DNA from 4 places in the Geobacillus stearothermophilus ATCC 12980 genome. Region 4 is predicted to be linked to each of the others. Evidence: riboswitches for the same ligand, from Rfam matches in the RefSeq annotation. Region 4 holds a riboswitch; each other region holds the start of a gene.
The links. A riboswitch is a leader RNA that binds a small molecule or an ion and turns the genes downstream of it on or off. The one in region 4 is predicted to bind S-adenosylmethionine.
Positions count from the first base shown of each region.

Region 1: linked by a shared signal. The riboswitch ahead of QSJ10_RS03165 (bifunctional homocysteine S-methyltransferase/methylenetetrahydrofolate reductase) and the one ahead of mtnK (S-methyl-5-thioribose kinase) in region 4 are both predicted to bind S-adenosylmethionine.
Region 2: linked by a shared signal. The riboswitch ahead of QSJ10_RS13190 (methionine ABC transporter ATP-binding protein) and the one ahead of mtnK (S-methyl-5-thioribose kinase) in region 4 are both predicted to bind S-adenosylmethionine.
Region 3: linked by a shared signal. The riboswitch ahead of metK (methionine adenosyltransferase) and the one ahead of mtnK (S-methyl-5-thioribose kinase) in region 4 are both predicted to bind S-adenosylmethionine.

Region 1 is NZ_CP128494.1:581,051-583,247, forward strand. It holds gene QSJ10_RS03165 (bifunctional homocysteine S-methyltransferase/methylenetetrahydrofolate reductase) at 1-1,033, opposite strand, end outside; SAM riboswitch class I at 1,105-1,207, opposite strand; gene QSJ10_RS03170 (zinc ribbon domain-containing protein) at 1,340-1,723, opposite strand; gene QSJ10_RS03175 (hypothetical protein) at 2,025-2,195, shown strand.
Region 2 is NZ_CP128494.1:2,417,632-2,419,828, reverse strand. It holds gene QSJ10_RS13205 (ribonuclease M5) at 1-199, shown strand, start outside; gene QSJ10_RS13200 (thioredoxin family protein) at 196-510, shown strand; gene QSJ10_RS13195 (hypothetical protein) at 664-1,008, shown strand; SAM riboswitch class I at 1,082-1,191, shown strand; gene QSJ10_RS13190 (methionine ABC transporter ATP-binding protein) at 1,280-2,197, shown strand, end outside.
Region 3 is NZ_CP128494.1:2,247,803-2,249,999, forward strand. It holds gene QSJ10_RS12130 (gamma carbonic anhydrase) at 1-68, shown strand, start outside; gene metK (methionine adenosyltransferase) at 91-1,302, opposite strand; SAM riboswitch class I at 1,432-1,546, opposite strand; gene pckA (phosphoenolpyruvate carboxykinase (ATP)) at 1,765-2,197, shown strand, end outside.
Region 4 is NZ_CP128494.1:782,054-784,250, forward strand. It holds gene mtnK (S-methyl-5-thioribose kinase) at 1-964, opposite strand, end outside; SAM riboswitch class I at 1,050-1,218, opposite strand; gene QSJ10_RS04260 (carbon-nitrogen family hydrolase) at 1,312-2,127, opposite strand.

The sequences.
Region 1 (2,197 bases), 200 kb from region 4:
CATGGAGCGCTTTCGCCCCAGCAAGAAACTTGTCAATGCCGAGTTGCTTCGGCGGATCTAGCTCCACAATGACCGAGCGGTACGTGCGGGCGAGCTCGGGAAGCGGAGTCGGCGCGGGCCGATCGGCTTGCACCGATACAGATGCCGTGCGCCGCTTCACCGTTTTTTCCGTCACCGGCGTCCGGTCGGCGAGCGCCTTTGCCATTGCCTCAATATGTTTCGGCGTCGTGCCGCAGCACCCGCCGATCAAGCGCACCCCTTGGTCGCGGAACGCTTTGGCTGTTTCCTCGAAATATTCAGCGTTCGTCTCATAGACAAGCCGGCCATCGCGGTAATCCGGGAGGCTCGCATTCGGATACGCCGACAAAAACGCCTGCTTTGGCAGCGGCACTTCCTCGAGCGACCGAAGCATATGATATGGACCGAGACGACAGTTCAGTCCGACGACATCGGCCCCGAGCGCCTCCAGGCGGATAAGGGCGTCCGCGAGCGGCGTGCCATCTTGCAAGACGCCGACTTCATGGAGCGAGACGTGAGCGATAATCGGCAAGTCGGTCTCTTTGCGGGCGATGGCAAGCACCGTCTCCAACTCTTCCAAATCGTAATACGTCTCGAGCAGCACGCCGTCGACTCCTTCAGCCAGCAGGACAAACAGCTGCTCGCGAAACGTCCGTTTCACTTCTTCAAGCGTGACGACGCTTTTGTTTAACGTGCGCAGCCCCCCGATCGTTCCGAGCACGTATGCCCGCCCGTTCGCCGCTTGCCTGGCGAGCCGCACCGCCGCGCGGTTGATGGCCGGCACCTCATCTTCAAGGCCGTAGCGGGCGAGTTTCACATAGTTGGCGCCGTATGTATTCGTCTGAATGACGTCGGCGCCCGCGGCGATATACGCTTCATGAATATGGACGATTTCATCTGGATTGGATAAATTCAATTCTTCAAAACAACGGTCAATGCCGTGCGAATATAAAAGCGTTCCCATCGCCCCGTCGGCGATGAGAATGCGCTCTTTCAACTCATCCAGCAATCCCACGTTCGATTCCCCCGTTTCTCCGTAGTAAAAGAAAAAAGCCTTCTATAAGAAGAAGACTTTTCATTCGCTTCTTCTTATCTTCCAGGCTTCCGCCTGTCTGGATTTAGCACCTTGGCCGCGGGCCAGGTTGCTGAGGGTTCACCGGGCCAGTCCCTCCCCCTCTCTTGATAAGAATGCCGGTATGCAATTGTGCGGTGACGTTTTGATGATTACTATATAATTTAATGTATTTTTCGAAATTATTCAATACGGTGAAGAAGGAAATTTCAAAAGTTAAAGAGATTCAGATAAAAAGAGCGGCTCGCGTCAAGGGCTCGGCGCTTTCCCGCATCGGGGGCAAAACTGAAAATCACGCTGCACATGTTCTCCGCAGTATGGGCAATACTTGTTTGTTTTCTCTTTGCCTCCAAATCGGACGTTCAGTGGGTCGGGCTCTTCCTCGCTGACGACAATGTCCAATAAGGACATGCGTTGTTTTCCCGTCGCATTTTTGTAATGGTAAATTGCTTGAAATACACCGATGGCGATGACGACAAGGCCGAAAAACGGAAAAAAGCGGGCGGCGGGAAACGGCGAGTCCGCGGTGATGGAGAAGGTCATCACCATCCAAAAGATGCCGAACAACACAGCGGCGATGCTGCCGAACAGCCCTTGCATCGACGGGACGCGGCCGGGTTTGATGCTTTTCAAGTGGATTCCTTCTCCATTCGTTTCATGTTGGTTGGGATTATTATACCATATGATGATGTAGGAAACATGGGATGACGTAATAAAAAAGAAGCATTGTATCTCCTCCCTTACCTTGTACTAATCTCTTAAAAGCATCTCTGTTTCATGTCAATAGCACGAAATATGTCGAAATATGTAAAAAAAAGATAAAATTATCGAACGATTTCTCTTTTTTTTTTTTTAGAGTCAAGGTGTATAATTAAAATGGATGATATTAACAAGGAATTTACTAGAAACCGCATCGCAGACAGGAGTGAAGTGGGTGAAACAATGGTCGTGGCCGTATTTTATTCTGATTAGCCTGCCGCTTGTTGTGTTGATTGGAGTTGCTTTTCGCCTAAAAGCGGCCAGCATGCCCATCAAAATAGGATTTATTGTATTGGTGCTGCTTTACGGCGGGGTTTATTCTCGTTTAGTGCGAAGGATGAGATAGAC
Region 2 (2,197 bases), 1.2 Mb from region 4:
CGTGCTCGCCGATGCCGACGAGGCGGGGGAAAAATTGCGCCGGCAGTTCCGCCGGGTGTTTCCGGAAGCAGGGCATATTTACATTGACCGGGCGTATCGCGAAGTGGCCGCCGCCCCGATCTGGCATTTGGCGCATGTGCTGCTGCGCGCCCATTTTGACGTCCGTATCGAATCGTTCATGAGAGGAAGAGGCGAGTGAACACAATCGGTCGAAACGATATTAAGCGAATGGTGGAAGGGGAGCCGCTTCTCGCTCTTTCGTTGTATACCCCACTGTGCGGCACGTGCCAGTTGGCGAGGCGCATGCTTGTTGTCCTAGAACAATTGTTTCCGGACATACCGTTTTGCGAAACGGACATCAACTACATCCCCGAGCAGGCGGCGGCGTGGAAAATTGAAAGCGTTCCGTGCTTGCTTCTTTTCGCCGGCGGAGAGATCATCGGCAAATGGTATGCGTTCCATTCGGTCCCTTATTTGTACGAAGCAATCCGCGCCCGTTTGCCGCGTTGACGATCCGCCATTTTTTGACGCCGTTTGACACATTTCATGGGAAATGACAAAAACGGCGTTGGTTCGCCACGGCGGCTGTCGAGATTTTTGTAAAGGATTCTCCCCCTTCGGCATGGAAATAAAAGGACAAAGGAGATGGGGGGAGGATGCTCAATGGAAATGTGCGAGTTGGTAGGACAGTTTATGGAACGGATGCAAACGTTGCGCCATTTGTTGCCGATTTTGCCGGATGAGCAGCTGTATGTTCGCTTTGAAAGCGAGGAAGAGACCGCCATGGTGGCGCTCGGCAAGGAGCTTACTGCCGGAAGGGAACCTGATGAACGGAACGTCTTGACGGTGCACGGCTCCAAAAAAGCACTTTGCTCGCTTTTAGACGGCGAGCTGAAGCTGCAGCAGCTCGTCCGGCTGCGCGAAGTGCATGTATCGGGAAGCTTTCGTCATCTGTTGCTGCTTGAGTCGCTCCTCCATTTGGCTAAGCCATATCGGCATGTTGGGTGAAATTTTTATTGACAATGTTCGACACAAGGTGATACAATCACAGTTGTAGTCAATCGAATAGGCGATTGTTGCGCTCTTATCAAGAGAGGTGGAGGGATGTGCCCAATGAAGCCCGGCAACCGTCAGCGCGTGCGCTGAAAAGGTGCCAATTCACACAAAGCGGCCTGCTTTGAGAGATAAGAGACGGAATGGTGCACAATACCTTTCTGTTCTCTGCGGGCAGAAAGGTTTTCTTTTTGCGCTCCGCCGCCTTGGGGAGGAAGGTGAAACGATGATTACACTCGAACATGTGACAAAGATCTATCAAGCGGCTAACGGCTCAGTCACGGCCGTCGACAATGTGTCGCTTGAGATTCGCGAAGGGGAAATTTTCGGCATTATCGGCTACAGCGGCGCGGGGAAAAGTACGCTCATCCGCTTGCTCAATGGGCTCGAGAAGCCGACGGGCGGCCGGGTGGTCGTCGCCGGCCGCGACATGGGGCGCATCAAAGGGCGGGAGCTGCGCAAGGCGCGTCAAGAGATCGGGATGATTTTCCAACATTTCAACTTGCTTTGGTCGCGCACAGTGCGGGAAAACATTGCGTTTCCGCTCGAGATTGCGGGTGTTCCGAAAGCGGAGCGGCAAAAACGGGTCGATGAATTGATCGAGCTCGTCGGGCTCACGGGGCGGGAAGAGGCGTATCCGTCGCAGTTGAGCGGCGGGCAAAAGCAGCGTGTCGGCATTGCCCGGGCGCTCGCCAACAACCCGAAAGTGCTGCTTTGCGACGAGGCGACATCGGCGTTGGACCCGCAGACGACCGATGCGATTTTGGACTTGCTCGTTGACATCAACAAGCGGCTCGGGCTGACGATCGTGCTGATCACCCATGAAATGCACGTCATCCGCAAAATTTGCGACCGCGTCGCCGTGATGGAAAACGGCAAAATCGTTGAGCAAGGCGACGTGTTGCACGTGTTCCGCAACCCGCAGCAGCCGATCACGAAGCGGTTCGTCAAGCAGCTCGTCGAGCCGGAAGAGACGGAAGAGGCGATTTCCCATTTGTTTGGCCAATACCCGAGCGGGCTGATCGCGCAGCTGACGTTTGTCGGCGCGGCGGCCGGCCAGCCGCTCATCAGCCAGGTCGTGCGGCAATTTGCCGTCGATATGAATATTTTGCAAGGGAAAATTTCGCAAACCCATCAAGGCGCT
Region 3 (2,197 bases), 1.4 Mb from region 4:
AAGGGCAGTATTACAAAGCGCTGCAGCAACAGCGGACATCGTGCGCCGACAAAAAAGAGCTACCGTGATCAGGCAGCTCTTTTTCTTTCATCACTTGTCCGCCAGCGCCAGCGCTTGTTCTCTCAGCGTCGTCGCTTTATCAGTGCGCTCCCACGGCAAGTCGATGTCCGTACGCCCAAAATGGCCGTAAGCAGCCGTCTGTTTGTAAATCGGGCGGCGCAGGTCAAGCATTTTGATGATGCCCGCCGGGCGGAGATCGAAGTTGCTGCGCACGACCTCAATCAAAATGTCTTCCGACACTTTGCCGGTGCCGAACGTATCAATGGAAATCGATACCGGACGGGCGACGCCGATCGCGTAGGCGAGCTGCACTTCGCATTTGTCGGCCAGTCCTGCCGCGACGATGTTTTTCGCGACATAGCGGGCCGCATACGCTGCCGAGCGGTCGACTTTCGTCGGATCTTTGCCCGAGAACGCGCCACCGCCGTGGCGGGCGTAGCCGCCGTACGTATCGACGATGATTTTGCGCCCCGTCAACCCAGCATCCCCTTGCGGACCGCCGATGACAAACCGTCCTGTCGGGTTGATGAAATAGTTCGTGTTCTCATCAAGCAGCTCCGCGGGCACGACCGGCTTGATGACCTGCTCTTTAATGTCGCGCTCGATTTGCTCTTGCGTAATTTCCGGATGGTGCTGCGCGGAAACGACGATCGTATCGACGCGCACCGGTTTGCCGTTTTCATCGTATTCGATCGTCACTTGCGTTTTCCCGTCCGGCCGCAAGTACGGCAAGACGTCCGTTTTACGCACTTCCGCCAATCGGCGCGCCAAGCGGTGCGCAAGCGAAATCGGCAGCGGCATCAATTCTTCCGTCTCATTGCAGGCGAACCCAAACATCAATCCTTGGTCGCCGGCGCCGATCGCTTCAATTTCCTCATCAGTCATCTGACCTTCGCGCGCCTCGAGCGCCCGATCCACCCCCATCGCAATGTCCGGCGATTGTTCGTCAATCGACGTCAGCACCGCGCACGTATCAGCGTCAAATCCGTATTTGGCGCGCGTGTAGCCGATCTCCCGGATCGTATCGCGGACGATGCGCGGAATGTCCACGTATGTTGATGTCGTGATTTCCCCGCTCACGAGCACCAGCCCGGTCGTGACGCTCGTTTCGCAGGCGACGCGGGCGTTTGGATCTTTTTCCAAAATCGCATCCAAAATGGCGTCAGAAATTTGGTCGCAAATTTTATCCGGATGTCCTTCCGTCACAGACTCTGAAGTAAACAAGCGGCGTTTGGCTGACATTCGGTTTGTTTCCTCCTCTTGGCATGATGTGGCGACACGGAACTCATTTCCCTTTTTCCCTTCGCAATATAAAAAACCTTTCCTGTAACGGCTGAGGAAAGGTCATGGCAATCGTATTGCTTCCTTTCACTCTTATCGTTCAAGGACTGCGCCTTGCCACAGGTTAGCACCATTTCACACATGTCCAGTTGTGACGGTTGCTGGGCTTCATCGGGCCTGTCCCTCCACCGGCTCGGGATAAGAGTATCCGTTCAATGACTTATCTTATCGCAACGGAATCGGCAAAGTCAACTATCAAAATTCATTTTTTATCATTTCCAGCCGCGAAAATTCTTTCCTCAAGGAAATCGACACATTGGGCAAAATAAAGTTTGAAAAACCCACACAATTAGTATGGACTATTAATAAAAATGTGTTATACTATTTTCAAGAGTGATTACAAAAAGAAGGCGGGTTTTGAATATGGGGATCGCAAACATGACGAATAAGCTTGATTTATTGCTACAAAAACCGTACGTACATCACCAATTGTCCGTCGCCGAGCTCGTCGAGAAAGTCCTGCAACGGAACGAAGGACGGCTGACCCACACCGGAGCCGTCGCGGTGACAACCGGCAAGTACACAGGGCGGTCGCCGAAAGACAAATACATCGTCGAAGAACCGTCAACGAAGCAAACGATCGACTGGGGCGCGGTCAACCAGCCGATGTCTCCGGAGACGTTTGATAAACTGTACGACAAAGTGCTCGATTATTTAATGAAACAAGATGAACTGTTCGTCTTTAAAGGCTTTGCCGGCGCCGATCCGAAATACCGGCTGCCGATTCAAGTCGTCAACGAATTCGCCTGGCACAACTTGTTCGTCCATCAGCTGTTCATCCGCCCGAGCGCCGAGG
Region 4 (2,197 bases):
CTTCGTCAAGCAAGCCCGGTGTTGCGGCGTACGTCTCGATGCTTTTGGTGCGCCAAAGCTCCGAGAATATGGACGCAAAGACGTCCCAGGTCCGGTCGATGTGATCAAAGAGCGGTTGGCGCTCAACGTCAGGGCGGGACAACGCATTTAACAGCAAGTTGGCGAAAAACTGTCCAAGGTCAAAGCCGATCGGGCCGTAAAAAGCGAATTCCGGGTCGATTACTTTCGTTTCGTCGGTGCTTGCGAAAATGCTGCCGGTATGCAAATCGCCATGCAGAAGCACATCGGCTTCGGTTAAAAACTTGCGCTTCAACTTCGCCGCTTCCAAACGGAGGCGGTCGTCATTCCAAAGCGTTTCGACGTCCGGCCGCAGCTCGTCTTCGAAGTTGTTCGTGTCATGGTCGAAAAATGGATCGGTGAAGACGAGATCTTCGGTGATTTTGCACAGCTCCGGATTGACGAAGCTTTGCGCCAATTTCTTTTTCTCTTGCTGGTTCATGCCGAAATCGGATGTGTAAAACGCTGTTTTGGCGATAAATTCGCCGATATGCCGGGACAAAAGCGGAAATGTTTTCCCTTCGATCAACCCTTTGCGGGCGATTTGCAGACGGGACAAGTCTTCCATCACGGTAATGGCAAGCGATTCGTCAGAATAGTAGACGTTCGGCACGTATTGCGGTACATAGCTGGCAAACGTGCGCAACGCGTTGCTTTCAATAACCGCGCGCTTTAACGTGAGCGGCCAGCTTTCGCCGACGACTTTCGCGTACGGGAGCGCCTGTTTGATGATGACGCCTTGCTTCGTTTCCTGATCGACGATATGAAAGACTAAGTTTAAGTTTCCGTCGCCGATTTCGCGGCACACAAGCGGCGCCCCGTCTCGGAATAGGCCGAGGCGGACGGCGAGGGCGGTCGCTTTTTGTTCGGTGAGCGGTTCGTAAACAGTGGATTGGACAATCGTCATTTTCACGTTCCCCCTTTAGGTTTTGGCAAATGAAAAAGCCTCTTTCGCATACGGAAAGAGGCTTGAAGATGCATCGTCTTCGCGCCTCTTATCTTTCAGAAAGACATCGGTCTTTCTGTTGGACTTAGCACCGTGCCCTGCGGAAGCGGTTCGCTTCCGGCGCCGCCTTTGGCGTGCGCCCTATCTCACGATAGCATTACGGTCGGTTGCTGGGCTTCATTGGGCCAATTCCCTCAGCCAACTCTTGATAAGAGTACCGATCTAGCTATTAAGTTTTTGCAATTTTCACGATGTTAACAATCGTTTGGTTGCTTGATTCGAATGATACAGGTTGGGCTGGCGGATTGTCAATACGTTTTGAAAAATTTTTTTGCCGCCTCTTCATAATCGTGCGGCCGGCGGTCGGCAAACACCGGGATGCGTGCGCGGACGTCCGCAACGAGCGAGGGATCGATGTCGGCCGAGAGAATGCCCGGCTTCTCGTCCGCCTCGGCGATAATTTCGCCCCACGGGTCGATGATGAGCGAATGGCCGGCGAACACGTTGTTCGGGTCTCGTCCGGCCCGATTGCAAGCGACGACATAGCATTGGTTTTCAATCGCCCGCGCCATCAGGAGCGTCCGCCAATGGTGAAGGCGGGGAAGCGGCCATTCGGCGACGACAAACAGCACTTCCGCTCCGGCCAACGCATGGGCGCGAATCCACTCCGGAAATCGGATGTCATAGCAAATGACCCCAGCGCACGGCAGCCCGTCAAGCGAGAACAAGCCTGGCTCGTTTCCCGGCTGCAAATACAAATGTTCATCCATCAATTGGAACAGGTGAAGCTTGCTGTATTCGCCGACGATTTGGCCATGGCGGTTGGCCACGATCATCGTGTTTGTCACGCCGGCGGCTGTTTTTTTGGCGACCGAACCGGCGACGAAATGGACGCCGTACGTTTGCGCCAATCGGGAAGCGAGCGCCTTCGCCCGTTCGGCGCCTTCGTCGGCAATTTCATCCAGGCGCGTCAAATCGTAGCCGGTCGTCCATAACTCTGGCAGCACGATGATGTCAGCGCCGTCTTTGGCAGCGGATTCCACGGCCTGTTCGGCTTGCTGTTCGTTTTTTGCTGGATCGCCAAATGCAATGTCAAGCTGCAGGCAGGCGATGCGGATCGTCATGAGCGTTCACCTCGGAAAAAATTTTCTTTACATTTTGCTTTTAACGATATATGATGTTGCACTAGAATTT